3 regions of the Vreelandella hamiltonii genome follow, and region 2 is predicted to be linked to each of the others. Evidence: predicted binding sites of a transcription regulator. Region 2 holds the regulator's gene; each other region holds the start of a gene.
The links. Region 2 encodes PhoB, which activates phosphate uptake and scavenging genes when phosphate is short. Its sites were predicted from a motif close to TGTCATANNNNTGTCANA; they were not measured.

Region 1 (9,669 bases), on a different contig from region 2:
CACGGGCTCGCAGTCATCCACGTGTTCCGCGACGCCTTTCAGCGCCTGTATCTTCAGGGCGCCTGGGCCGCTCTCCAAGCCGTGGGAAAGAAAGACCGTCATCATCATGGGGTTATTCCGCCGAGCGCTGAATGGCGGCGCCACCCCGCTCGATATCCTGACCCATGCCACGAACCGTATTACATCCGCTGATGACCAGCAGGGTCGACATCAAGAGTATGCCAAGCAGCATGGAGCGTTTCATGAGCGTGTCCTCAGTGGGGCCCATCCCCGAGAGTGGGGCATTCGATGTATAACATAAGCGTTAACGAGAGGGCTCGCCACTGGTCGTTCTGACTGTGTGACACAAACGGCGTTGGCAGGCTAAAAATGCGCTATACGCATTTGTCTCATGTGTCAGTTTTATACAGGTTCCGAGTCGTCGGTGGGCTGGATTGGCATAGCAGGGTGGTTTATTTATTTTAGTATGTATTTGTTTTTTATTTACTTTTCTATTTTTTAAAAGTTTTGGCCTGGCTGATGCATTATCATGGTCAGTAGCATGAACTGCCTCGGGTTCACAGGGAGTGACCCCTTTCTTTATCGACAGTGTGGGCAGGCTAACAGGCAGTCAAGGAGGGCAGGACGCCCAGAAAGCATCAAGGACGTGTAGGGACATCGAGCCTGCTCACTCTTGCCAGCACTTGGATGTGCTGGCCATCAAGGCCAAGGATCGGCAGCGATGCAAAACAGCCATCTCGCGTTTGTGGGATGGTTTTTTTGCGTTATTTTTGTTTTCTCAAGTAACTGATTTTAGATAATTTTACAAATCCATCCCTGCGTCTGTACAGTAATGGTACAGATGGGCGCAGTGTTTTGGTCTATCCTGTCGTGTAGACCAAATTTCAGCGGTGAGAAGACGTCAACGCAACGGCCGCACACTGACAGGGACACGCGTTATGGCGATGGTATTGATGTTATGCATGTTCGTGCTCTTCTTGGGGTTTTCGGGGGTAGGCCTGTATATGGCGTTCAAGACGTCATTTTCAGGGGGCCTGGAAGAGCGTGACGACATGCCACCTGATATGTAAGTCCTCCCTTGCAAGACATCCGTCCCAATGCAAAACGCCCGCTATTGCGGGCGTTTTGCTATCCGATGTTTACTTGCCTTGCCATCGACCCTTGCCACGGTCGGGCACCATCCTGCCAAAGTAGAGCAATCCGAATGCCAGCCAACCGACGGTCAGTATGGCGGTCAATCCCAGCACGGCGGGTGCGCCAAACTGGGCAATCAGCGGTAACGCGGCGGCGGTGAACAGGCCGCCCCCCACCACGGGTTCGAACATCAGCTGTTTGTAGCCAAAACTCTCCAGTGCGCCGGACTTGTTCTTGGGGTCTGCCATGCGCATCAGCAACAGCCCGGTGACGGTCACCCCCATGGATTGGCCGAAGTCACCAATACCGCGTTCGAACCAGTTCTCGGGGATCACGCGAGGGGCGATCACGATCAGCACGAACAAGCCCCAGGCAATCCCGGCCAGTGCCAGCAGCAGGAACGGGATGAAGTAATCGCCCAGCGTGGTCAGCGAAAGCGTCGCGAGGGCGGCCACGATGGTGAAATCCAGCGCGGTGCCCGCAATACGTGACATGGTGCGGGTGGATACGTGCCGTTCCAGCCCAAAGCGCATGACACATAGCTGTACGATCACCCCGCCAATCATGGCAATGGGAAACAGCGGCACGTGGGCGAGTATTTCCAGCCCGCCGTCGCGTGCCCAGGTCATCTGCTCTACCCACTGCAGGCCTGTCAGCAGCAGCCAGCCAATCACGATGGCGATACCCACCAGCCCGATATGCAGGCTCAATGGGTCGGTGGTGCCTGCTTCTTGTGCCAGATCCTTCTTGAATTCGCTGAACTCCTCTGTAGAGGGGCGTTCGTCTTCACGCAGGCTTTCATCCGGCTGATCTTCTTCACGGGTGGGCTTGACCACGCCTCTGCGTGCCGCGATGTTGATCATCACCGTGCCGATCAACACCCCCGAAACGATGCCGACGGTGGCCAGGCCCAGCGCCAGGTCGGCGCCTTCCTCAAAGCCGAGGTCGGCGAAGGTGTCGGCCATGCCTGCGGCGGTGCCGTGCCCGCCTTCGAAACCGATTTCAATCAGTGCCCCCACCATGGGGTTCATGTTGAACATGGGAACCAGTACCAGCAAAGCAAGGCTGAGACCTACCACATACTGGCCCCACGCCATGGTCTGGCCCACCACGACCTGCGGCCCTGCACGTAACCAGATGGTGCGCAGCCCAGGGATGGCCTTGCCGATGAACAGGGCAGCAAAGACGACGTTGATCAGCAGTCCGGGCAGCGCCGACCAGCTTTCCTGGACGTAAGCGGGGAACAACCCGGGGCTTTCTTCGAACAGTGTGGGCATGAAGCGCCCGATGACATCGGGACCAAGCAGCAGCAGGAGCAGCCCGCCAATCACCGAACTGGGAAGAAACAGGCGGCGCAGCCAGGGTAGCCAAAGGCGCAGCGCATTGCTGACCAGCAGCACTAGCGCAATGAGCACCAGCGCGATAAACAGTTCACCTACGGTCATGGTCATCTCATCGCTCCTTGATGATCCGAAAAGGGTAATGAGATAAACGTAGTGCCAATCAAATGAAAGCGCTATGGCATTCAGGCGTCGAACAGCGCCTAGCCCATCCAGTAAAGGCTCAGTAACGCAAACCCGTAGCCCATGGCAGCACCGGCCAACACGTCACTGGCATAGTGCAGGCCCAGGCCTACTCTTGAAATCGCGATGATCAAGGCAAGCGGTAACACGATTGGTAGCAGCCAGGGCGTGTGGCTGGCCACCAGGACGCTGAACATCACGGCATGCATGGTATGACCACTGGGAAAACTGTAGCGGTCTCGGGCGGGTTCGCCGCAGTGGACGCCCCCTAGATAGGTGATGAAAGGGCGTTCGCGGCACAGCCGAGTTTTCACCAGCTTGTAGACCAGGATCGCCAGCAGCGCGATCAGTGAGTATTGCCACATGCGCCATAGGCCGTCCGTTTGCAGCCACGGCTGAGCTGCAATCAGCAGCACCCAGACGGGCCAATCACCCAGTTTGCTGGCCGTCTGGAGCGTCAGACGCCAGGGGCGGTAGAGCGAGAGATGCGTCACGCGCTGGCAAAAGCGCCACTCCCACAGGTCAAGACGATCGAATACGACAAGCGGGCGAGCTCGCATGGCGGGCCTCCTGGGCATGGTGCAGGTAACGTAGAAATTGCTCGGCAATGCCCGACCAGCTCTGTTCCAGTGCGCGCAGGCGGGCGACTCTTCCTAGTCGTGCGTAATCGGCAGGGTGCTGGCACAGCGTGACCGCTGCGTGTTGAAAGCCCAGCGCATCGTCGGTCGCCACGGTGATGCCGTTATGACCACTGTGAATCAGTTCTGCGCTGGCTGCGTGGCGAAACGCCACGACTGCCAGGCCGCTGACCATGGCTTCGGTCACTACGTTGCCCCAGGTTTCGGACAGCGAGGGAAACACGAACATGTCGGCGCTGGCGTAGTGGCGGGCCAGCGAAAGCTTGTCCACAAATCCGGTGAAGTGGGCTTCTGGCAAGGCTTTTTGCAGCTGGCTGCGGGCTGGGCCGTCGCCCACGATGACCTGCGCCATATCTGGGCGAGCGCTGCGCATGGCTTGCAGCGTTTCCTGCAGGAGCGAAAGGTTCTTTTCGGGTGCCAGGCGCCCCACGTACAGGGCCACCGGTTGATGCTCGCTGACCCCCCACTGCTGACGCAGCGCGAGGTCGCGGTGGGCAGGGGAGAAGCGCTCGCCGTCGATGCCCCGGGAAAGCACCTGCACGTCTTTGATGCCATCCTGGCGCAGCGCCACGGCTTGCTGCTGGGTAGGCACCAGGGTGAGGGCGCAGCCATTGTGGAAATAGCGCAAATAGCGTCGTGTCGCTTTGGCCAGCCAGGCAACACCATAATCTTGGCAGTAGTGGTCGAAGTTGGTATGCCAACCGGCCACCAGCGGCAGGTCCAGGCGCTGGGCTGCCTGGCGGGCTGCCCAGCCCAGCGGGCCCTGGGTCGCCAGATACACGGCATCCGGGCGGTATTGCTGCCAAAAGCGCTGAAGCTTCCCGGGGCGGGCAAAGCCTACCTGAACGTCGGTATAGTTAGGCAGCGCAAACCGCTTGACCTGAAGTTCCTGAGTAGCGCACGCGGCGCTTCCGGGTTGACGCGGCGCCGGGCGTATCACGTCCACTGTGATACCCAGCAACAGCAGTTCACGACACAGCCGGTTCAGCGTGTGCGCGACGCCGTTGATTTCCGGTGACCATGTTTCGCTGACGATACAGAGTCGCATGAGCGATTCGTCCCTTTATCACGTTTAGCGCCATGGTGAGGCCCAACAGTGACACCGAGGCGACAGCCAGGTGAACAAGCGATGACACGCAATGTGCCCTGTCTTGTGCCGCAGGAAGCAAGTATCGTTACATATACCAGGAAAGTGACTTGACCCTGACGAAAGGAACCCAGTCCATGACCTCACGACACTTTGTTACTCCATGCGCCATTGCGGGTGCACTCATGATCTCGTCATCGGCCGTGATGGCCGACGAGACCTTTACCCTGACGATCTATCACACCAACGACCTGCATGGCCGCACGGATGCCTACCCGGCCCTGGTGGCCACCTTGAACGAGGCCCGGGAGACCTATGGCGAGGGGTTGCTGCTGGATGCGGGGGATATCTTCTCCGGGACGCTCTACTTCAACGAATTTCAGGGCCAGGACGCGCTGACCTTCATGAATCTGATGGGCTACGACGCGTTCGTGCCGGGAAATCATGAGTTCGACCTGGGTGACCCTGAGACCGGTCATCAGGCGTTGGCGGCGTTCTTTGCAGGGGCAGACTTCCCCATTCTGGGCGCCAACCTGGACTTTTCGGCGTCTCCCGAGTTTGCCGAGCGCCTCGGGGAGAGCATCACGGCCGACCCCCAGGCGGGGTATCTCTATGACGGCATGATCCTCGAACATCAGGGGGAGCGTATCGGGATCTTCGGATTGAGCACCCAGGATAGCGACGCCATCTCCAGCCCGGGCCAGGTCACCATTGGTGAGTATCGTCAGGCGGCCGAAGCGATGGTCGAGGCGCTCGAAGCGCAGGGAGTCAACAAGATCATCGCGCTCACGCATCTGGGCTACGACAGCGACCCCCGCGTCGGTAACGACCTGCTGCTGGCAGAGCAGGTCGAGGGGATCGACGTCATCATCGGGGGGCATAGCCATACGCGGGTCGCCCCGCCTGCGCTGCTGACCGAGCACTGGCCAGCGCCCACCGTGGTAGGGCAGGCGGGTGAGTATGGCCAGCATCTGGGGGTCATGCAGGTGATCTTCGATGCCGATGGCGTGGTCCAGGAGGTCAGCGGTGAGCTGCTGGCCACCGACGAGCGCACGCCGGATGCGGCTGCGCTGGAGCTTTTAGCACCGTATACCGAGGCCATCGAAGCACTGCGTGACGAACAGGTAGGTGCGAAGGCGATTCTGGCGCTGCCCAACCCTCGTCATGGCCAGGGTGATGCGCTGAGCGTACGCGCCAACGAAACGGCGCTGGGCAACCTGATTGCCGACGGTCAGCTCCATGCAGCGCGCAAGGTGGTACCGGACACCCTCATGGCGCTACAGAACAGCGGCGGTATTCGTGAAGCGCTGCCCCAGGGGGATATCACCGTGGGTGACCTGATCGCCGTGCAGCCGTTCGGTAACCGTTTGACGCTGCTGGAAGTCACTGGTGCCGAGCTGCTGGAAACCTTCGAAATTGCGCTGACCAATGCGCCGGACGAAAGCGGTGGCTTCCTGCAGGTGTCCGAAGGCACGCGGCTCACCTACGACAGCCGTCAGCCCGCAGGCGAGCGTCTCATCAGCCTGGAGGTGAACCGCGAAGGTGCCATGCAGGCGATCGATCCGGACAAGACCTATACCGTGGCCACCAACAACTTCACGGCGGCGGGTGGCGATGGTCACACGGCACTGGGGGCGGCCCACGACGATGGGCGCCATACCATCGTGGGGCACACCGATTGGGAGATGTTGCGTGATCATGTGGTGTCTCGTGGCGAGGTGTTCTATCAGCCCGAGGGTCGCATTGTGGATATTGCCCAGGACGAATAGTCACTTCATCGCCCTGGGCAAGCGGCAGGCTCAGCCGGTGCGCTGCCCGGTGGTGGCATTGAACGGGTGCAGAGCACCGGCGGTGACGTACAGATTGAGCGTCTCGCCCTCCTGAACGGGGGGCTGGCCTGCGGTCTTCAGTACCGTAGGCTGTTGGCGGTCGGCCAGATGCACGTAGAGGTGGCTTTCGGCCCCGGCTGCTTCGTACAGCATCAGCGTGGCTCGTAGCGCGATATGCGGCTCGGCAGGCGGTGTCAGCAGCATGTCATCCGGGCGAATACCCAGGGTGTCCGTGCCTTCCGGCAGCTGGCTCAGTATCCCTTCATGATCCTGGGGGGCCAGATACGCCAACGGCAGGATGTTCATGGCAGGGGAGCCGATGAACTGGGCCACGAACAGCGTGGCAGGGCGCGTGTAAATCTCCATGGGCGTGCCTACCTGCTCGATATTGCCTGCGTTCAGCACCACCAGGCGGTCGCCCAGGGTCATCGCTTCGAGCTGGTCGTGGGTGACGTACAGGCTGGTGGTCTTCAGGCGACGCTGCAGCTGCTTGATCTCGACGCGCATCTGCACCCGCAGCTTGGCATCCAGGTTGGAGAGCGGCTCGTCGAACAGGAAGGCCGAGGGCTCGCGTACCAGCGCGCGTCCCATGGCCACGCGCTGGCGCTGGCCACCTGAAAGCTTGCGCGGTTTGCGCGCCAGGTACTCCTCGATTTCCAGCATTTTGGCGGCGGCGCGCACGCGCTGGTCGATGTCATGCTTCTTGAAACCGCGGTTCTTCAAGCCGTAGGCCAGGTTGTTGTAGACCGTCATGTGAGGGTAGAGCGCATAGTTCTGGAACACCATGGCGATGTCCCGTTCGGCTGGCTCCAGCCGATTGACCACCCGCTCGCCGATCTTCAACGTGCCTTCGGTAATGGTTTCCAGCCCGGCCACCATGCGCAGCAGGGTCGATTTACCGCAGCCGGAAGGCCCCACCAGAACCACGAATTCACCATCTTCGATGTGCAGGTCGATGCCTTTGACGGCTGCCACGTTACCGGCGTAGGTTTTCTTCAGCCCTTCCAGGGTAATGCTGGCCATGGTTACTTCTCCGTCTCGGTCAGGCCTTTCACGAACAGGCGTTGCATAAACAGGATCACCAGCACCGGCGGCAGGGCCGCCATCACGACGGCCGCCATGATCAAGTGCCATTGGGGATTTTCATCGGAGGTCATGCGCTGAATGCCCATCACGATGGTGTAGTAATCCGGGTTGGTGGTGATCAGCAGCGGCCACAGGTACTGGTTCCAGCCGTAGATGAACATGATCACGAACAGCGCCGCGATATTGGTGATCGAGAGCGGCATCAGAATGTCCTTGAAGAACTTCAGCGGCCCCGCGCCGTCCACCCTGGCGGCTTCCAGCATCTCTTCAGGGATGGTCATGAAGAACTGGCGAAAGAGAAAGGTAGCGGTGGCCGAAGCAATCAGCGGAATCGACAGCCCGGCAAAACTGTTGAGCATCTTCAGGTCGGCCACCACCTGGAAGGTGGGGATGATGCGCACCTCCACCGGCAGCATCAAGGTGATGAAGATCAGCCAGAAGAACAGCATCCGAAAGCGGAAACGGAAATAGACGATGGCAAACGCGGACAGCAGCGAGATGGACAGTTTGCCCAGCGTAATGGCCATGGCCATCACGAAGCTGTTCCACAGCATGGTGCCTGCCGGTGGCGCGCCCGCGTTGGAAACGCCGGACTGCCACATGCGCGTGTAGTTTTCCAGGCCGTGGCTGCCGGGCAGCATGGGCAGCGTGCCGCGCAGCAAGTCGCCGGGGGCCTGGGTCGAGGCCACCAGCGCCACGTACACCGGAAATACCACCACGGCAACGCCCAGGATCAGCGTCAGATGGGCCAGGAGGTTGGCCCAGGGGCGGTTTTCAACCATAACGAAACTCCTCACAATCCGCCTGGATCAGTAGTTGACCCGGCGCTCGATGAAGCGGAACTGAACGATGGTCAGGGCGATCACGATGGCCATCAGAATGACCGACTGCGCCGCCGAAGAGCCCAGGTTCAAGCCTACGAAGCCATCGGCATACACCTTGTACACCAGGGTGTTGGTGGCCTGTGCGGGGCCGCCCTGGGTCGTGGCGTGGATAATGCCGAAGGTATCGAACATCGCGTACACCACGTTGACCACCATCAGGAAAAACGTGGTGGGGGAAAGGAGTGGAAAGACGATGGTCCAGAAGCGCTTCATGGGGCTGGCCCCGTCGATGGCGGCGGCTTCGATCAACGACTGCGGGATGGACTGCAAGCCCGCTAGAAAAAACAGAAAGTTGTAGGAAATCTGCTTCCAGGCGGCGGCAAAGATCACCAGCAGCATGGCGTCGCTTCCCGACGTGCGGTGGTTCCAGCGGTAGCCCACCATGTCGAGCATGTAAGGCACGATGCCGATGGAAGGATTGAAAATGAACCACCACAGCACCCCGGCAATGGCGGGCGCAATGGCATAAGGCCATACCAGCAGGGTGGTGTAGGCGCTGCGCGAACGGATCATGCGATTCACCGTGCAGGCCAGCAGCAGCGCCACCGACATGGAGAGCAGCGTGGTGCCGATGGCAAAGGTGGCCGTGACCGAAAGCGCATTGAGGTAGTTGCCATCGCTGAACAGGCGAGTGAAGTTCTCCAGGCCGACGAAGGTCGTGCGCAGGCCGAAGGCATCTTCGCGCAGCAGCGATTGATACAGCGCCTTGCCCGCCGGCCAGATGAAAAAGATCAGCGTAATGACGATTTGCGGGGCCAGCAGCGCATAAGGCAGAAAGCGCCCCGGAAAGGTCATGCGTTTGGTTTGCATAAGCAGGTTTCCGCGAGAACGGGTAGCACGTAAGGCGAGGGGTACGCGGGTCGAGGAGTACCGATGCCGAGCGATACTTGAAACGACTTCGCCGCCTGGCGTTAGTCAGGCGGCGAAGCGAGTGCTTACTTACTGATTGGCGGACTGGAAGTCACGCAGCAGGCGGTTACCCCGCTCAACGGCTGCATCGGCAGCGGCCTGACCAGATTTGTTGCCGGTCATGACGGCTTCCATCTCTTCGGAAATGATGTCGCGAATCTGCACGAAGTTGCCGAAGCGCAGGCCCTTGGAGTTTTCGGTGGGCTCGTTCAGCGTCATCTGCTTGAGCGAGATATCTGCGCCTGGGTTCTCGTCGTAATAGCCCTGCTCGGTGCTCAAGTCCCATGCCGCCTGAGTGATCGGCAGGTAGCCGGTTTGCTGGTGCCACTTGGCCTGCACTTCGGGCTCTGAAAGGTACTCGAAGAAGGCAGCAACGGCCTCGTACTCTTCATCGCTATGGCCTTGCAGTGCCCACAGCGTGGCACCCCCGATAATCGAGTTCTGCGGCGCGCCGTCGACATCGGCATAGTAGGGCTGCATGCCGAAGCCTACTTCGAAGTCGGCGTTGGCTGCCACATCTGCCCGTGAGGCCGATGAGCCGAAGAAGATCGCGCACTCCTGGGAGTAGAACATGGGTTC
Region 2 (9,669 bases):
GGGCGCTCTTTTCTGCCTGGGTCATGGCCATTACCTATCTGGATTACCCGATGGATAACAACAAAGTGTCGTTCAAGGAGATGCGCAGCAGGCTTTCACGGCGCTGGTGGCCGAGCATGACATATGGCGGGCTGGTCATGCTCATCACCTGGATCCCCTTGGCCAACCTGTTCCTGATTCCAGGCGCCGTCGCAGGCGCAGTCCTCATGTGGGACCGCCACTATCGTGGCACACCGGACACGCGGGATAGGGCGGCAGGCTCGGCGCTCTGAATCAGAGCCATTCATCACAGGGCCGCCCATATAGCAGGCACAAAAAATTAGACCCCGCTAGGCGGGGTCTCGACCACTCTTACTTATGAACGATACTGACTGCTGGCTTCCTCTCCGTTTGCGGGACTCCAACCCTGGAATTTACCCTGACCAGTGTCTTGACCGTTTTCTGACTCATCCTTGAATCGGTGAGCATCCTTGCTATGGGACATCCTTGCCCTCAGTTTGCTCACTCCTAAGCGTAAGAGTTTTTTTCAGCTTTGCAAAGAATTGTTACGTTTAGCTGCCGCTATTTTCTTCTACCACATCTTCCGGAGTGTACTCGGCACCGCCGCTCATGTTGGTAGACTCTGGCTCATCTACTACATCAGGACCTTGTGTGCCGTGATCGGTGGTCAGGTCTTCTGTGTCGTAACTACCGGGCTCAGCCGTACCAGACTGTGTGTTCATGGGCTCATCTTCGACGGTTACATCCTGATTCTGGTCGATGGATGAGTGATCCGTGGTGTCTGCAAATGCCAGTGGGCTTGCCATCAGGCCAAAAGAAACACCTAAAATACCAGCTTTCTTGAGTAGTTCCTTGGACATCATATTCCGCCTCCTCGATCGCTGTTGATACCGCATAGTTAAGGAAGAGTGACTTCATGTCTTACCAGTTCCTGCGGTAATCTTCCTTGCCTTGAATATTGCATACGTTGTGCCACGGATGCCAAAAAATAAAAAAATTATTTATTATCAATAATTTAAAAAAAAAGAATGGTATAAAGCATGGGCTCAGGGGGTCATGACCACGCCTTTGAGTGGTTAAAAATGACACATGAGTGAGGTGTGACCAGAGTTCTATGCCAATATGGCACACTTATACAGGTGTTATGCAAAAGAGAGGGGGATTCAGTGAAGTCGAGCCTTCAAGCAGGCCCGGTAACGCGTCTGGCAGGAAACACACAGCGAAAGGCAGCTCCCTCGCCCGGGTGTGACTCTACGTTGAGCTGTGCCTCGTGGCGCAGCAGCACGTGCTTCACGATGGCCAGGCCCAGACCCGTCCCTCCTGTTGCCGTACTGCGCCCTTTATCCACTCGATAGAAGCGCTCGGTCAGGCGGGGGATATGCACCGGATCAATGCCATCGCCATCGTCCTCGACCTCGATACACCCGTTGCCGTTGGCGGCCACCGACCAGCGCAGCGTGATCTGGCTGCCTTCCGGGGTATAGCGCACGGCATTGAAGGCTAGATTGGAAATGGCGCTGCGCAGCTCCTGCTCGCTGCCGATCAAGCCAGCGTCGCTCTCTAGAATGACCTGCACACTGTGCTGCTGCCTCGAGAGCGCCAGAGCGTCTCGGCGAATGCTGTCGAGCATGGGGCCTACGGCCAGCGTCTGGTGATCGTCGCCGCCCTGGTCGATTTCCAGCCGTGACAGCAGCAGCAGGTCATTGACCAGGTTCTGCATCCGCCGCGTCTGCTCCTCCATCTGTACAATTCCTTTACCCAAGCGGGGAGGCAGCAGCTCCTTGAGGTCGCCGTAGGTTTCCAGGTAGCCCGACAGCACGGTCAGCGGAGTGCGCAGTTCATGGGAGACGTTGGCGACGAAGTCACGCCGCATCTGCTCCAGGCGGTGCAGACGCGTAATATCACGGGCCATGACCAGCCGCTCGTCATCACCGTACAGAGTGATCTGATACTGGAGGATGCGCCGCTCGTCGATCGGCGAGGTCAGCGTCAGCGGCTCGCTGTAATCGCGGGCATTGAAGTAACTGATGAAGCGAGGATCGCGCAGCAGGTTGGTGATGTGCTGGCCACGATCGTGGGCGGTTTGCAGCCCCAGCATGTCGGTGGCCGCGCTGTTCCACCACTCCAGGTCGCCGTGGCGGTCCAGCATCACCACGCTATCGCGCATGGCTTCGGAGGACTCCTGGATTCTCGCCAGCGTCGCCCGTAAACGACTTTGGGTAATGCGCTGGCTTTTCTGGTAGCGATAGAGGCGGTCGAACAGCTCCCCCCACATGCCCTTGGCCGCCGGGGGCTCATCGTGGGGGTGAAGCGTCAGCCAAAGGAAGAGCGCTCGAAACTGGCGCAGATGATAGACCAGACAAAACAGCAGCCCCGCCGCCAGCCCGGCGCCAGGGTAATCCACCAGCCATCCCAGGCAGAGGCCCAACAGGGCCAGCCAGATGATGCGCCAGATCTCACGGCTCCACAGGCGCACGCTTACACTCGCGCAGAGAACCGGTACCCAGTACCGCGCACCGTTTGAATCAGATTTTGATGAGGCTCGCCCAGCGCTTTACGAAGACGACGAATATGCACGTCCACCGTGCGCTCTTCCACGTAGACGTTGCCACCCCATACCTGGTCAAGCAATTGGCTGCGCGTGTAGGCGCGCTCCTGATGGGTCATGAAAAACTGCAGCAGACGATACTCGGTAGGCCCCATTTCCAGCGCCTTGCCATGGGCGCTGACCCGGTGGCTCACCGGGTCCAACAGCAGACCATTGATTTCGATGGGGTCTTCCACGCCACGCGGCGTGGCACGGCGCAGCACGGCCTTCAGGCGGGCCACCAGCTCACGGGGGGAAAAGGGCTTGGTGATATAGTCGTCGGCACCCGCTTCCAGGCCCTGGATCTTGTTGTCCTCTTCGCCCTTGGCCGTCAGCATGATGATCGGCAGCTCGGCGGTGGCTTCTTCGCGCTTCAGCCGACGGGCCAACTCGATGCCGCTGGTGCCCGGCATCATCCAGTCCAGCAGCAGCAAGTCAGGCTGGTGGTCGACGACCATGGCGTGGGCATCCTGGGCGTTGTCCGCTTCAAGCACGCGATAGTCAGCCATTTCCAGCGCCACGGCGATCATTTCGCGGATCGGCGCCTCATCATCGACGATCAGTACGGTCTTGGCGGTCATTCCAGGGCCTCACGGTGCTCTATTCAGGAAAGTTCAATGACATGCGTGTGACGATAACACCATGACTTGATGACAGTTCCATGACACCCAGTCAATTTAGCCCGCTACCGGCCACCAGCTCAAGGCAATACCTGCAAAGACCAGCAGACCCGACCAGTGGTTGTTCAGGAAGGCCTGAAAACAGCGGTCTCGATCGCGCCCGACGATCAGCCACTGCTGGTACGCGAACGTCGCCGCCATGCCCAGCAACCCCAGCCAGAAAAAGCCCCCTAGCCCAACGCGCAGCGCGACCCAGCTCAGCAGGGCCAGCACGCTTGCCTGCAGCACTCCGATGATCAGCCGGTCAGCACGGCCAAACAGCACGGCGGTCGACTTGATACCGATTTTCAGATCATCGTCACGGTCGACCATGGCGTACTGGGTATCGTAGGCAACGGTCCACAGCAGGTTGGCACTGAACAGCAGCCAGGCTTCCAAAGGCACGTGGCCCAATACCGCGCCAAACGCCATGGGAATGGCCCAGGAAAAGGCCGCGCCCAGCACCACCTGCGGGAAGTGGGTGTAGCGCTTCATGAACGGATACACGAAAGCCAGCAGCACGCCGCCCACCGACAGCAGCACGGTGAACCAGTTAGTCAGCAGCACCAAAATGAAGGCAGCGGCGACCAGCGCCACGAACAGCAGCTGGGCTTCGGTTTCGCTGATGCGTCCCGTGGCCATGGGGCGCTGGCGAGTACGCTTGACGTGGCCATCCACATGGCGGTCGGCATAGTCGTTCACCACGCAGCCCGCAGCACGCATCACGTAGACACCGGCAATGAAGATGATCAGCACGGAGCGACCCGGCACCCCTTCTGCAGCCACCCACAGCGCCCAGAGCGTCGGCCACATGAGCAGCCAGGTACCAATGGGCCGATCCAGGCGCATCAGCTGAAGAAAGTCTGCCAGCCGGGCCCAACCCGTTGGCCGCAATAGAGAACGGTCCATGCTCATGCTTACCTCGTGAAAGAAACTCCAGAATAGCCTAGCGCGAGGGCAGGCTCAGCGCATCGGCCATGGTCGATAAAAAATACTCTTGAACCAGCAGCGACAACCCCGCGTGCTGAAAGACCGAGCGACGCCCCCACTGGCTACGCCCCTTGGCGGGGGCACCCCACGCCGTGAAGCGCGGGAGCGACACCGTGGCCTGCAACGGCCCGCGCACCAGGTCCGGCTGCTGAAACAACCAGCTGCCCAGCGAACGCTCGCCCAAGGCCCCCAGGCCTTTGCCCTGCAGCTGCTCCAGCGGTGCCACCGATCGCGCCACCACCCAGGGGGTGCCGTCGATGCACAGCGCCACCTCGCGTAGCCAGGCATGGCGACGTGGAGCGATTCCCAGCGCCATGGCTTCGTCCTGAAACGGCAGGCCAATGGTCTGACGCAGCAGGCGTACGCGGAACTGGCTCGGCGCTCCGGCCGCCATCAGGCGCGCCGTCAGGGAGTCGGTCGAGGCCACCCATTGCCACCAGGCCGCACTCATGGCAGGCCGCGCAGCGGCAACCGGCCGCCAGTGGGGGGGTAGCGAAAACGCAGGGCGTGGCAACTCAACGAGCGTCACCTGAGCCTCCAGAGCAGTCAATTGGAAAGAAGGCTAGTGTAACATGATGGCTTGGCAGGCTTTTGTTCCTTACCCCCGGATAACGATATGCCCGATTCACACTTCAGCGAATCCCCACATGCCGAGCTGATCATTGTCGGCACTGGCATGGCCGGTATTGGCCTGGCGCGAGCGCTGCGCCACCAGGGAGATTCTCGCACCATCGCGCTGGTTAGCGCCGACCGTGGCGAAGAGTACAGCAAACCGCTGCTGTCCACGGGCTTCGCCAAGCGGTTGAGCCCCGAAAAGCTGGCGCAGCGCAGCGCAGAAGCGCTCGCCGACGAACTGAATGCCCAGCTCATGGCCCACACGCAAGTCGTCGAACTGGCGTTGGAACACCAGATGCTGCGCCTGGACAACGGCACCCTGCTCCGCTACGAGCACCTGGTGCTCGCCACCGGCGCGGCCCCGCGCACGCCATTCCAGATACCCAGTGCGCTGAAAGGGCGCTGTTTCACGGTCAACGACCTGGATGACTACCGCCGCCTGTATGCAGCGCTCGCCCAGCCAAGCCGAGTGGCGATCATTGGCGCGGGCCTGGTGGGCTGCGAATTCGCCAACGACCTCCATGCGGGCGGCCACCACGTCACCCTGGTGGCGCCAGAGAGCACCCCGCTGCCGCGCCTGCTGCCCGAGCCGCTGGGCCATGCCTTGGCCGAAACCTTTCGAACGGCAGGCATGCAACTGGCACTGGGGCGCACGCTGGACAGCCTATCCATGAATGCCGACCGCGACCTGGTACTGCAGCTCGACGGCGGCGAGCGCCATACGGTGGACATCGTCCTGTTGGCCACGGGACTGGCGCCCCGCACGGCGCTGGCCGAGGCCGCCGGACTCGCGGTCAGCGCCCGCGGTATCGAGGTGGACCGGCTGCTTCGTACTCACCAGCCCAACGTATACGCATTGGGCGACGTGGCCTGCATCGACGGCGTGAACGCCATGTACGTTCAGCCGCTGCAAGCCAGCGCCAAAGCGCTGGCGGCCACGCTGGGCGGCTCGCCTACCCCGGTAAGCTTCGGCGCCTGGCCGATCATCGTCAAAACGCCTCTGCTCCCGGTGGTGGCCTACCCGCCAGTGGGCACACCGCAGCACTGGCGAGTGGAGGGTCATGGGCAGGATTTGACGGCGCTGGCGGAAGATAAAGACGGTCGTTTGATTGGTTTTGCGTTGACAGGGGGCTGCGTGAGAAGGAAAGTGGAGCTTTCCAGAGCTGTCCCTGCCCTGCTAGGCTGATTTTCGCCGCCTTCACGACTAGGCTGAATAAGCCCTGCTGGGGTGGGTTACCAACAACATTGACGTTTGTTTTTCACAAGGGAGATTCCTTCATGCGCAAACCTGAACTCGCCGCTGCCATCGCCGAGAGTGCTGACCTGTCCAAGGACAAGGCAGGCCAGGTCCTGAATGTCATTCTGGACGAAATCACCAACAGCGTGGCCAAAGGCGAAGACGTCACACTGATTGGCTTTGGCACCTTCACCGTACGTGAACGCGCCGCCCGTACCGGCAAAAACCCGCAGACCGGCGCACCGCTACAGATTCCGGCCAGCAAGAACGTGGCGTTCAAGCCAGGCAAAGCGCTCAAGGACGCCGTTTCCTAATGAAGCTTTCGCTGACGCTGTGGCTGTTGAGTTTCATGCTCAAGCGCGCCCTGCGCCGCAAGCCGCGCTTTCGTGAGCAGTTGGAACGCATGCGCGGCCTGGACTGGGGCATTGCCACAGAAGATTTGAGCACGGCACGCCACTACCGGATGACCCCCAAACGCATCACGTCCGGTAAAGGCCTGCCCGTCGACCTGGACCTGGAGCTGCGCTTTCGCGACCAGGAAGCCGCCCTGCGCATCCTCAGAAAGCCGACGCAACAGGCATTTCTGGATGGCATGGTGGCGGGTGACGTGCGCCTCGTCGGCGACTCTGCCGACATGAACAAGCTGCAAAAGCTGCTCAGATACTTGTAGCCCTTCAAGCTGGGCGCATTTTCGTCACGCGAGGTAGTACCAGGCGATGGATATCCCTCATCAGCGATTGGCCTACTTTCGCGTGACGCTTGAATCAGGCTCGGTGCGCCGGGCTGCGTCGCGGCTCAACATTGCCCCTTCCGCCGTCAGCCGACAGATTGCCCTGCTGGAAGAAGCCCTGGGGGCAACGCTGATGGAACGCCAGCGCGGCGGCATACGCCCCACGCCCGTCGGCGAGATGCTGCTGGAGTACTGCGAGCGGCGCAGCGCCCTCGACGAGAGCTTTATCACGTCCCTCGAAGCCTACCAGCGGCTGGAAACCGGAACGATTTCCCTCACCGTGGGCGAAGGCTTCGTCAGCGACCTGGTGGCTTCTCCCCTGCATGAATTCACCCAGCGCTATGCGGGCATCCAGCTGGATATCCATATCGCGGGCACCTCCGGCATCATCGATGCGATTGTCGAGGATCAAAGCCATATCGGGCTGATGTTTCACGAGCGTACCCATCCGCAGCTGCGCTTCTGGGCCTCCAGCCCGCAGCCGTTGATGGCCATTCTGGCGCCGCATCACCCCTTGGCCGACCAGCCCCACCCGCTCACCCTGGCACAGCTCAGCACCCAGCCCATGGCCATGTGGGACACCACCCATGGCGTGCGCCAGATGGTTGACCAGGCGTTTCAACAGGCACGCCTCGCCCCGCGTATGACCATGAACACCAACTCGATGGTGATCCTGGCGCAATACGTGCGCAGCGGCATGGGGGTGACGCTGCTACCGGCGTTTGCGGTCGCCCACGACCTGGACACCGGCAGCCTTGTCGCACGCCCGGTAGACGACCCGCTGTTTCAGCGCTCCCAGGCCCACATGGTCACCCGGGTGGGCCGCCAGCAGCCCAAGGCCAGCATCCTGCTGCTGCGCCACCTGCAGCGCTGGATGCAGGCCTTCAGGGACCCGGCATCGAATCAGCCGACACCGCTGCCGTAGCCAAACGCCACGCTGGCCTCCGGTGCGGTTTCCACCCAGACGCTTTGCGGCACCGTGTATTCGCGCAGGCCGTCCAGACCGCTGGAGCGGCCAAAGCCGCTGTCGCCAAAGCCCCCGAACGGCGACATCACGCTGATCGCCTTGTAGCTATTGATCCATACCGTGCCCACCCGCAGCTGCCCCGCCACGCGATGCGCTCGGGCCACGTCCTGGCTCCACACGGCACCGGCCAACCCAAACCGGGTGTCGTTGGCAAGCCGAACGGCCTGGGCCTCGTCATCGAATGCCATGGCGATCAATACCGGGCCAAACACCTCCTGCTGGGCAATCTCCATGTCGGGGGTGACATCCACCAGCACCGTGGGCGCGATAAAGTAGCCCTGGGCGTCGTCAGGCAAGCCTTCCGGGCGTTTGCCCCCCGTCAGCACGCTTGCCCCTTCCGCTTCAGCGGCCTCGATCATGCGCGTCACCTGCTCGAATTGACGGCGATTCTGCAGCGGCCCCATGCGGGTGGCTTCATCGCTGGGCAGGCCCACGTGAATCTGCTCCGCCGCGCGGGCCAGGCGGGTAGTGACCTCCTGGAAGACCGAGCGCTCGATCAGCAGCCGCGAACCCGCCACACAGCTTTGGCCCGCCGCCGCAAAGATGGCCGCCTGGGCGCCAGCTACCGCTTCATCGAGCTTGGCATCGGCGAACACGATATTGGCGGATTTGCCGCCCAGCTCCAGCACGCTGGGCACCAGGCGCCGTGCCCCCGCCTCGGCGATCAGGCGACCACTCTGGGGCGAGCCGACAAACACCAGCTTGCTGATGGCGGGATGGTCGGTCAGCGCCGCACCGGTGGTTCTGCCCAGCCCGTTGACGATGTTGATCAGCCCTTTGGGCAGGCCGCCGCTTTCCAGCCGCTGGGCAATCACCACCGAGGTGAAAGGGGTCAGCTCGGAAGGTTTCAGCACCACCCCATTGCCCGCCGCCATGGCCGGTGCCAGCTGCCAGGCACAGGTGAACATCGGCGCGTTCCAGGGCGTGATCTGCCCCACCACCCCATAAGGCACGTGGCGCACGTAGTTAAGATGCGTGGTGGGCACTGGAATCACTTCGCCGTGCTGCTTGTCGCACCAGCCAGCGTAGTATTCGAACATCTCGCGTACTTTGCCCACTTCAGCCCGGCAGTCGCGAATCGGCTTCCCCGCCACCACGCTTTCCAGCTGTGCCAGCGCCTCTTCGTGGCCCTCCAGGCCCCGTATTGCCGCGTTCATTCGCCGCCCGCGCTCGCTGGCCGTCAACGCCATCCACTCGCGCTGGCCCCGCTGCGCGGCTTGCGTGGCGCGCTCGATGAGCGCTGCACCCGCATCGCGGTAGCTGACCAGCGCCTCCCCCGTCGCCGGGTTGATCAGCGTGATCTCTTCGCCTTCTCCGGCCACCAGATCACCATCGATCCAGTTGCTCAACGGCGTTTTTGCCGCTAACCCAAAGCCGTTCAGGAGTGCGGCAAGCTGGTCGCTGGCATGTTGGCTGAGTGGGCTCATGAGTGGCTCTCCGTTTGGCGGGCACAGGCAAGAATCGGCGTGGTGATATGGTTGAAGTCGTCGCTATCGGCGGGCTGCTCCGGGCTTGCGTGCCAGGCATTCACCACCGTCTGCAGCAGCGCCAGGGGAATACCCAACTGCTCAGCGGCGTCCCGCGCCAAGCGCAGGTCCTTGCGCATCAAGCCGGTGGTAAAGCCCGAATCGAAGCGTTCGCTCAGCACCCACTCGGGGAAGTTCACCTCGCTGATGGCGCTGCGCCCCGAGCCACTGTTGATACCCGCCAGGCAGGCGGCAGGCTCGACGCCTGCCTTGGCGGCCATGGCGACGGCTTCGGCGGTCGTGAGCAGGTGCGCCGCGCACAGGTAGTTGTTGGCGAGCTTCACCACGTGGCCGCTGC
Region 3 (9,669 bases), on a different contig from region 2:
GTCTGGCTTTCCATCAGCCTTGAAAGCAAAACCTATGCTCGTCCGAGGTTGACTCCGCAAGAAGTCAACCAAAGCGTGAACCGCAACACCCAGTTCTCGGGCTAAACCTGTTACAACTGGCTCAGGTATAGAGCCAAGCCGAACTTTGCGGTCCCGAAAGCCAGCAAAGAAGTCTCTAGGCAAACCAACTTTCCGAGCCAAAGATCGGAGTTTATCGCCAGCCAGTGCTTCCTCAATCCCATTACGGCCAATTGCTGTTGCGGGAGCTAAGTGCCGTGTTTTCAGCTGCACGCTTTGTATATCATTTCGCGCATCCGTCAATGCCAACTCATGGTAAAGGTCTGTCAATTCCAATGCCAAGCTGGGGTATCTGTCGATATAGCTCTTAAGAACCGCATGATTCAGAGGTTCTTCCATTGTAAGCTCATCGAGTATGTCTTCCATGTTAATGTCATTAGTCATCTTGCACCTCAATGCAGAGGCGTTCGCGGATTCTTTGATAAGCACGCTTACGCATTGCCCGAACTGTCTTTGGTGTACGACCAAGTAGCTTTGCAATCGTATGTACTTCTGGATCTTCACTTTGGTCAGAATAGCCTGCTTCTTCCATATCAATTAGTCTTCTTTCATCCTTTGGGAGGGAGTCAATCGCAGCACGCAGCTGAAACCGGTAAGTAAATTCCTCCTCTTGTGTCATACCTCCTGGCTGGTACTGACTCAGGCTCTCCTCTACTTCACTTGTGACTTCACCACTTTCGTCATACTCAATTGGTGTCAGTGGTACGTCTTTGGCAAAACCATGCCGAAAAGCACTGGCACGAAGACTTGCAATTGTTCGGTCAAAGACCACTTCGTAAATATCAAGCTTTTCCTCGTAGTTTGATCTGTCGCAAAGCAGGAGCTTAACTACGCGCTCAAGAACGTACTCCTGAAGATCTGTATACCTGCCACCACGAATTTCCTTCTTCGGGCAAGCATGACGAATCCGCTGTTCTAGAAGTGGGTACAGAACGTTAAATTGAGCGTCAGACTTGTGATGTCGGGTTTGCCGAACCCAATGAACTAGAACTTCCGAAGGTATGTAATCTGGCGAACGTCGATCAAGGATGCGCGCACGTTCTGTGAAAACTTCGAGTGATACGCTCGCAATTTCGACCAGCATGTTTTCTATCGGTTGGCGACGGCAGTATAGCTGACCATCCAGCTTAGCTTTGCGCAAAGGTGGTATTTTGATTGTATCGTTCACTTAATCGACATCCATATTCAAGTGGGAATCGAACAGAGTTCCTAAGCAGATAATTTTATTAACATTTTGATCTGGTTAAAATCATGAATCTCGCTCAACTTGGTTGACTCAAGGCTAAATGCATGTAAGTCTTTGAAATCTAGACGTAGTCAATACTTACAGGTCAATATACGTCAGCTTTGAGTCGCAAAGCGTCATTCGCTTACTTCCTCATAAAACGCCACCCTTCCAGCAATAGCCCTCACACCTTCTATCGGCTCCTCATAACTCCAAGCAATATCCCGCCGCTCACCCAGCGAGAAATACACCGCATGCCCTTTAAACGGGCAATGGGTGATCGTTTCCGAAGTGGTAAGTAAGTCCATCCGCACGTCTTCACGTGGGAAGTAGTGGCGTGGCGGGTAGCCGTGTTCGCGAAGTTCCAATGTATTGGTAGAGTCAGCTAACAGAATGCCACCCACCCGCACTTGCATGCGCTGCTTGCTTGAGTGAAGCGTTATGCGTGCATTCTGCATCGTGTTGTCCCTGCGGCGTTGTTCGCTCTAGTGCTTCGAGACTAGCAGTAAAAATAAGTTAAGCCTACCTTGGGAGCTTAACTTTTAGTCGGTAATGGATGCTTTGGGTTGTAGGTGAGTCATCACTTTTACGCCACCGCTTAATACACCGCAGTGAATGCGGCACAGCACTAAGCTGGTCTGGGTGCCGTTGGCCTTAACGGTTAGCTCCCCTGCTGTATTCTAGCTACCGCTATTACCGCAGGTTTGCCAGCCGCCCGTAGTAGAAACGTGGTTGGCAAGCAGTACCGACAGTTGGTGGCGCTTTGCGATGGCGGAAAGTAGCTCGGCATCTTTTGCATAGCCGCTTGGGGAGATCAGCGCGCTGGCGAGATATACGTCCGCTTGTTGGGCGGCGGCGGTAGCGGCGTGGCTTGGGTGGGTGAAGTCGGCGCATACGGCCAGGGCGATGCGTGTGCCGTTAACGTTTATCAGGTCGCTCTCACAGCCGGGGGCACAGTAAATATCTTCCCCTTCGTGAAGGTGCTGTTTTAGGTAGAAGGTATGTTCGCCGTTGGGAAAGCAGATCACCGCTGCGATGTGGGGTTTGCCGTTAGGGTTGTGCAGTGGGCAGCCTGCTATTACTACCGTGTTATTGGCGACGGCAGCGGCGGTGAGGACGGCAAAGGTGGCATCGTCGCGGGGCATGGCCAGTTGGCTGAGTAGCGCCAGCTCGTAACCGGTGAGCGAGAGTTCGGGAAAGGCCACCACGTTGGCCCCCAGCGCGGCGGCGCGTTCTATGCAAGTTAGGTGCATTTGTAGGTTGTCGTCTACCGCTGCTTTGCTAACCGCCAGTTGGGCGAGTGCAATGGTGATGGGGGCTGGTTTGGTGGTTGTCATTTTTTGCTTCGCTGGCTGGGTGCTGGAAGGGTCGCGGGCTAAAGCCACCTCCCACCGTGCCTTTATCGGTTTTTTGCCATACAAGGTAAATACCGCTTATCGGCCAAAAACAAAAGCAGCTTGGGGATGGTTGACCCGACGATATCACCCCGCAGTCGCGAGGCGATATTAGCAGCCTGGATATTAGCGTACGCTTGGCTAAACGAATGCAGTTTCCTGAAAGCTTCCACGTGCAGTCACACCCGCATGCCATGCCAGAAGCCGCGGATACTCTTCTTTCCAGTTCACCTCTGGCAGCCTGAATGCCAAATAATCCAGCGCGACCGCAATGGCGATTTCGCCCAGGTTAACGTTTGAGGCCTGCTGTTTTTCGCCAAGCTCATTGTTCAGCTGTTTAAGCAGCCGCTGAATGGCTCGCGAACGGCGCTGACCCAGCTCGCTCTCGTCAATCTCGTTGCCATAATGCTTTCTGGCAATCACGGTCGTGAACGCGGCATCCATCAGGTTTTGGCCCAGCCCGGCTAGGTGCAGCACATCCCCCCGGCTGGCTGCTGGCAGCATTGGCGGGTTGGGGCTAACGCTATCCAGGTAAACGGCAATCAGCATTGATTCGCTAAGCGTGGTGCCCTCCTCCGTTACCAGCGCGGGAATACGCCCGGCGGGGTTGGCCTTTAAGAGTTCGGCATCGTCTGCCCAAGGGTCGCACCACTTCAGCGTCACGGTGTCCGCCAGGCCTTTTTCCAGTAATACGATGCGCACAAGGCGAGCATAGGGCGAGGTTGCGTTTAAGTAGAGTTCCATTATTGACTCCTGTAGTGCTTTGTAGGTTGTTGGGCAGAAGGATCCGTGTGGCGCTGCTGTAAGCCACGGCTAAGCAGCACCAGCAAAAAGCCAGCGACGAGGATAAGGCCGCTGATGGCAAACAGTGGCGCGTAGCTGCCCCAAGTGCCATAAAGCGCCGACATGGCATAGCCTGCTACTGCCTGGGCGGCAGCAAAAGCGGCGGTGGCTTGCCCCCAGAGTTTCTTGTGGGCGGCTGGCCCTACCAGCTCAGCAAGGCGGCCAGAGGTGAGGGCCACAATGCCGGGGATCATAGCCCCTACCATAAACGAGGAAACCGACTGGCTGAGCAGTGCAAGCGAGAACACCGGCAGTAAGACGGCGGCGGCCTTTGCCGCAAAGGCGATCATCAAGCCCCCCTGCCAACCCACTCGATGCGCCAGTGCGCCTATCATGAACGGCCCACACAGGGCGCCCAACCCGAAGATACCCCACTGCAATGAAGCTGCTTGATTGCCCAGGGCGTTTTCCCTGGCGAGATAGTCCACCCAGAACACGGTATGCGGCACAAAGCCAATCGCATCCAGGGCGTAAGCGCCCACCACCAACATAACGATTATCTTTACACCCGCACCCCGTATGGGACTATTCCCCCTTGGGCTAGCCGTGATCGGTGAGGCCAAGTGCGCTATTCCCCAGTCGCACAAAAGGCCAGCGGCAATACACAGCAGCCCAAGCGTGCCCCAGGTGACGGAGAGGCTTAACCCTAGGAGTAACGGTACGATGAAAGCCGAAAGCAGTGCACCAAAGCCAATACCGGTAAATACCATGGCGCCGACACGCGTTCGCCTTTCAGGGGGCGTGGCTGCCAGCGCCAGCGAGGGTCCAACGACCATCAAGATGGCCCCGGCAATCCCCGAGACCAACCGCCAGAAGAAGAACCATAGAAAACCACCCGCCCCGGCGCAGAGCACAAAGCTGAGCGCGATACCCGCGAAGCTTGCGGCCATCACCATGCGAGGAGAAAAGCGCTCACTCAGCGAGTGGGCGGCGAGTGCGCCGATAAAATATCCCAGCAGGTTGGCGGCCCCCAGGTAAGCGCCTTGGCTCGCGGTGAACCAACCCTCTTGAATGATCGCAGGCAATAGCGGCGTATAGGCGAAGCGTGCGATGCCAATCGCCGCCAGGGTAGCCATTATGCCTGTCATCAGCGCGGGCAGATCGTGGGTAGTGAGTGTTCGCTTCATCACGCCAATTCCTTTTTGTGCCACCCTTTGGTGGGGTCGTCAGCACGTTGGTACATCGCCAGACTACGCGCGAGGAATTATTTCTAGAAACGATTAGTTTTGATAGCTACTATCTTGTTTATAGATAACCTGACAGGGAGACGGCGCGTGCAACTTAAATCGCTGCGACTGCTCGTGGCCGTGGCCGACACCGGCAGCTTTGGTGCGGCGGCCAAGCAGCTGCACACGGTGCAATCCAATGTGACCACCCACATTAAAAAGCTCGAGGAGGAGTTAGGCGTACAGCTGATTCACCGTGCGGGGCGGGTTCGCCCTACCAGTGCCGGGTTGGCGCTGGTGGAGTACGCCGAGCGCATGCTGTCGGCCCACGATGAAGCGGTGTCGCTGTTCAAAGGCCAGGAGAAGGCGTGTGGGCGGCTGCGCATCGGCGCCATGGAGACCACGACGGCGTTGCGCCTTCCGCCGATACTAGCGGCGTACCACGCAGCGCAGCCTGACGTTGATATCCAGATCAAGACCGGGCCTACGGCTGAGTTGGTCGAGTTGTTGCTTAACGGGCAGGTGGACTGTGTTTTCGTGGCCGGTCGGCTCGAGCATGGCCGCTACCACTCGCTCAAAGCGTTTAGCGAGCAGCTTGTATTAGTCGGCTCTGCGCCGATGACGAAGATGCCCTCTTCACAAGCGCTGCTGACATCTGCCTTCTTGGCGTTTCGCCAGGGATGCAGCTACCGCCAGCGTATCGAGCTGCTGCTGGCCTCCCAGGGTGTCAATGCAGGTCGGATCTTCGAGTTTGGTTCACTGGACGCAATGCTTGGCTGCGTTGCTGCCGGAATGGGTTACACGGTGCTCCCCCGTGGCACGGTTGAAGCCCACCAGCACCGGTTCGGGATTCACACGCTGGCACTGCCCGCGTCCATCGCCAATATAGATACCTATTTTGTCGCCCCCGAACCAGAAACCTGGACACCCGCCCTGGCAAGCTTCGCTGAGACGTTGCGTGATGCGGTGGTGGAGGATGAACTTCAGTTGACTGCGTCGTGAATGGGGTAGCGACAATACGCTATAGCGTTGCTGTCCAAAACACATTCATTCAGGCAAGCCGTATTTCTTGCGAATATCCGCCACACTCGTAATGTTACCCGCTTGGCTATTTGCCATGCCCTTTTCGATGGTCTCCCGGATGTAGATCTCATGCATAAGGTCTTCCCAGGTGGCATTCACAGGAATGTTGCTCAATTAGCTTGTGCGCGTCATCTTTGCTCATCGTGGCTGACATGGTGACTACCTTTTTTAGGTACGTAGAAAATACTTTTATAGGTTACCTTGGGTTACCGTGAATGTTGCGGTTTATGCCATTTTCTGCAAATACATCGCGTGTCCTTTTAAATATTTTTGATTGCCTCCGCTATCTGCTTGAGCCTGGGCCCAGGAATCCAACTCACGGCTTAAATACTTAATACCTATAACTGCCACTATCCCAACAAATGCTACTGATGCCTACTGGCTCCTGCAGGCCTTCTTCACAAAATGGGCCGTCACCATCATGTCGCCGACGCCGTCGACCTTGCAGTCCAGTTGGTGATTCTTGCTATCCAAGAGCCGCTTGATAACCGCTTTGGTGCCCACCTTGAGTACCAATGAGCTGCCTTTGACCTTGAGGTCTTTGATCATCGTTACCTTGTCGCCTTCCGCTAACAGGGTGCCGTGGGCATCTTTTACCGTCACGGTCTCTTCTGCCTCAGCCTCAGAAGGGTTCCATTCGTGAGCGCATTCGGGGCAGATGAACAGGCTTTGATCCTGATAGACGAATTCGGATTGGCAATGGGGGCAAGGTGGGCACGACATGAATGATGACTTCTGTGGTTTGGTTTAGGCTGCTTATGATACTGAGCCTGTATACCCTTGGCGAATGCCTTCACGCCTGCCCAAGAAAGGAGAACCAGGATGAACAAACGTGACCTGGAAGCAACCTACCGTGATTACATCACCTGCCTCAATAATCAAGACTGGACGAACCTTGACCAGTTCGTGCATGACGATGTCCACCACAACGGCAGGCGCCTAGGGCTTGATGGTTATCGCGCCATGCTGGAAGCCGATTACGAGCAGATACCGGATCTTCACTTTAACATTGAGCTTTTGGCCGTTGATTCACCCCATGTCGCGTGCAGGTTGCGATTCGATGTCACACCCAAAGGTAGCTTCCTTGGCCTTGCGGTGGATGGCAAAAACGTGACGTTTTGCGAAAACGCGTTCTACCTGTTTAGCGATGGCAAGATTAGGGAGGTCTGGTCGGTCATTGATAAAGCCGCGATTGAGGCTCAGCTTGGTTAAACGTTGTGGTTATCTCCATTAACAAACGAATAGAGCAGAATATCGGATCGGTACGCCCAGCCTTGGTGGGCCTCGTTTTGTGACGATATTGGTCTAGAGAAGCGTTATCTGAGCCGTTTGACTGGCTACCTGCGCTCCTTGGATAGTCATTAACTTATCACCTGAACGACACAGCTTTGTCACTTAGGCGGGCTACCGTTGCATTGTAAGTCACAATAAAGTGAGCTTATACATTGCAGAAGGTGATCCAATGGAGCCTATTCAATCCTCTGACTTAATGCTCCGCATCGAGAAAATGGGGGTGACATATCCTGGGAATGTCCTCGCACTCCGCCCCACCACCGTCGATTTCCACAAAGGGGAGTTTACGGTACTACTCGGCCTTTCCGGTGCGGGTAAATCGACGTTACTGCGTTCTCTCAACCACTTGGTGCGGCCCAGCACTGGCAAAGTGATCTCGGCCGAGCTAGGTGCGCTCGAAACCCGGTCTACGGTACGCCGCCATCGGTGCAAAACCGCCATGGTTTTCCAGCACCATCAGCTCATTGAACGCCATACGGCGCTCCAGAATGTGCTGACCGGTCGGCTTGCTTACCACAGCACCTGGCGCAGTTTGTTTCCGCTACCCAGGCAGGAACAGGCGCTTGCTCTGCACTGCCTGGACCGCGTAGGCATGGCCGAGAAAGCGCTTACCCGGGTCGATCAACTCTCCGGCGGGCAGCAACAGCGGGTGGGCATTGCGCGTGCCTTGGCGCAGCAGCCCGCCATGATATTGGCGGACGAGCCAGTGGCCAGCCTTGACCCGGCAACCTCTGAGCGAGTGCTAACGCTACTGCGAGATATATGCCGTGAGGATGGTATTACCGCCATTATTTCACTGCACCAGCTGGAGTATGCCCAGCGGTTTGCTGACCGCATTATCGGGTTAGCGAATGCCCAAATCGTTTTCGATGCGGCCCCCTCACAGTTACAGCAACGCCACCTGAACGAGATCTACCACGGCACGCGCGGAGCTGTGACCGACGCCGCTGAGACCACCGAACCCAACCCTCAAACCACCACTCCCTCCCCGATAAAACTGGAGATTGCCCAATGAAACCGCTATTCAGCTTTTTCTTTGCCATCTGTCTTATGTTTGGAATCGCCATGCCGGCCTTGGCGGCGGACCCTGATCCAAATCCGGATCTATTAAAAGTCGCGCTACTCCCCGATGAAAACGCTTCTGAACTGATCAAACGCAACCAGCCATTGAAAGAGTATCTTGAAAGTACCCTTGGGAAAGAAATTGAGTTAATCGTCACCACGGATTACTCCTCCATGATCGAAGCCATGCGCTTTGGTCGCATCGACCTCGCCTACTTCGGCCCGCTCTCCTATGTGATGGCAAGAAGCAAAAGTGAGATCGAACCCTTTGCCGCCATGATTGTGGATGGCAAGCCCACCTATCGCTCCATCATTATTGCCAATGTCGATTCCGGCGTTGAGTCCTATGCGGATATCGAAGGCATGAAAATGGCCTATGGCGACCGTGCCTCTACGTCAAGCCACCTGATTCCCAAAACCGTGCTGCTTGAATCGGCGGGGCTGGAAGCAGGCGAGGACTATGAAGCCCATTTCGTTGGCTCCCATGATGCCGTGGCGGTGAACGTGGCCAATGGTAATGCGGATGCAGGCGGGCTATCGGAAGTGATCTTTGAGCACGTAATGGACCGCGGCCTGATAGACCGCAACCAGGTTAGGGTGTTGGGTCACAGCGGGGAGTACCCTCAGTACCCTTGGGCGATGCGTTCCAACCTGGACCCTGAACTCAAGCAGCAGATCCAGGATGCCTTCATCAGCATCGATGATGAAGAGATTCTGGACAACCTAAAAGCCGAAGGTTTCGCCGTTATCACGGACGCCGATTACGATGTGATTCGGGAAATGGGTAGTCTGCTCAACCTCGACTTCGGCAAGATGTAAGGGGGCATGATGAATCCGTCCAAAACAGTGCCGCCACCCCTTTCATCGCTTTCTCCTGACGCCGTGTTGGACGAACACGCCCGCGGCTGGCGGAGCAAGCTCTTCCAAGCGGGCTTGGTGCTGGCAGTGGTTCTTCTGGCGAGTTGGTATGTAGATCTGCTGGATTTTCGCACCCTGGCCAACGGGGTGCCTGCCATCGCTACCCTAATGGGAGAATCCCTACCGCCCGACTTTACCAACGCCATGGATTGGATAGCGCCGCTGGTCGATACCCTTGCCATGAGCATTGCCGGCACGGCGATAGCGGTCACTGCTTCCGTACCCCTGGCGTTCCTGGCCGCTCGCAATACCTCGCCCCACCCCGTGGTATTCCACGTAACCCGCACGCTGCTGAACGCTCTTCGCTCGGTGCCCGAGCTGATTATGGGCATTATTTTCGTTGCTGCCGTGGGGTTTGGCGCCTTACCGGGCGTGCTCGCGCTCGGCCTTCATTCTATCGGCATGGTGGGTAAATTCTTTGCCGAAGCGATCGAGCATGTCGACCCAGCCCCGGTAGAGGCCGCCAATGCCGCTGGCGCGACGCGATTACAGGTTCATTGGCACGCGGTGCTCCCGCAGGTGCTTCCGCAGTTTGCTGATGTCTCTATCTACCGCTGGGAATACAATTTCCGCGCCTCTACGGTGATGGGCATGGTGGGGGCTGGCG

Region 1: IE061_RS08195 (bifunctional metallophosphatase/5'-nucleotidase) is a predicted target of PhoB. The motif match lies at 4,391-4,408, and genes of this name have one in related genera.
Region 3: phnC (phosphonate ABC transporter ATP-binding protein) is a predicted target of PhoB. The motif match lies at 7,146-7,163, and genes of this name have one in related genera.

Annotation. Positions count from the first base shown of each region.
Region 1 is NZ_BMXO01000006.1:88,270-97,938, reverse strand. Features, by position in the region: gene IE061_RS08220 (YqiA/YcfP family alpha/beta fold hydrolase) at 1-105, opposite strand, end outside; gene IE061_RS08215 (entericidin A/B family lipoprotein) at 113-244, opposite strand; gene IE061_RS08210 (sodium/glutamate symporter) at 1,140-2,585, opposite strand; gene IE061_RS08205 (phosphatase PAP2 family protein) at 2,678-3,217, opposite strand; gene IE061_RS08200 (glycosyltransferase family 4 protein) at 3,180-4,343, opposite strand; gene IE061_RS08195 (bifunctional metallophosphatase/5'-nucleotidase) at 4,520-6,151, shown strand; gene IE061_RS08190 (sn-glycerol-3-phosphate import ATP-binding protein UgpC) at 6,182-7,234, opposite strand; gene ugpE (sn-glycerol-3-phosphate ABC transporter permease UgpE) at 7,237-8,079, opposite strand; gene ugpA (sn-glycerol-3-phosphate ABC transporter permease UgpA) at 8,107-8,991, opposite strand; gene ugpB (sn-glycerol-3-phosphate ABC transporter substrate-binding protein UgpB) at 9,121-9,669, opposite strand, start outside.
Region 2 is NZ_BMXO01000005.1:191,341-201,009, forward strand. Features, by position in the region: gene cysZ (sulfate transporter CysZ) at 1-272, shown strand, start outside; gene IE061_RS07730 (hypothetical protein) at 552-863, opposite strand; gene phoR (phosphate regulon sensor histidine kinase PhoR) at 1,181-2,476, opposite strand; gene phoB (phosphate regulon transcriptional regulator PhoB) at 2,479-3,168, opposite strand; gene ubiA (4-hydroxybenzoate octaprenyltransferase) at 3,265-4,155, opposite strand; gene IE061_RS07750 (chorismate--pyruvate lyase family protein) at 4,193-4,765, opposite strand; gene IE061_RS07755 (NAD(P)/FAD-dependent oxidoreductase) at 4,853-6,037, shown strand; gene IE061_RS07760 (HU family DNA-binding protein) at 6,130-6,402, shown strand; gene IE061_RS07765 (hypothetical protein) at 6,402-6,758, shown strand; gene IE061_RS07770 (LysR family transcriptional regulator) at 6,805-7,743, shown strand; gene IE061_RS07775 (aldehyde dehydrogenase family protein) at 7,722-9,272, opposite strand; gene IE061_RS07780 (NAD(P)-dependent oxidoreductase) at 9,269-9,669, opposite strand, start outside.
Region 3 is NZ_BMXO01000004.1:98,317-107,985, forward strand. Features, by position in the region: gene IE061_RS06230 (hypothetical protein) at 1-444, opposite strand, end outside; gene IE061_RS06235 (sigma-70 RNA polymerase sigma factor region 4 domain-containing protein) at 455-1,246, opposite strand; gene IE061_RS06240 (DUF427 domain-containing protein) at 1,441-1,761, opposite strand; gene IE061_RS06245 (carbon-nitrogen hydrolase family protein) at 1,984-2,640, opposite strand; gene IE061_RS06250 (glutathione S-transferase family protein) at 2,839-3,441, opposite strand; gene IE061_RS06255 (YbfB/YjiJ family MFS transporter) at 3,441-4,667, opposite strand; gene IE061_RS06260 (LysR family transcriptional regulator) at 4,815-5,708, shown strand; gene IE061_RS06270 (zinc ribbon domain-containing protein YjdM) at 6,165-6,512, opposite strand; gene IE061_RS06275 (ester cyclase) at 6,612-7,001, shown strand; gene phnC (phosphonate ABC transporter ATP-binding protein) at 7,252-8,097, shown strand; gene phnD (phosphate/phosphite/phosphonate ABC transporter substrate-binding protein) at 8,094-8,963, shown strand; gene phnE (phosphonate ABC transporter, permease protein PhnE) at 8,973-9,669, shown strand, end outside.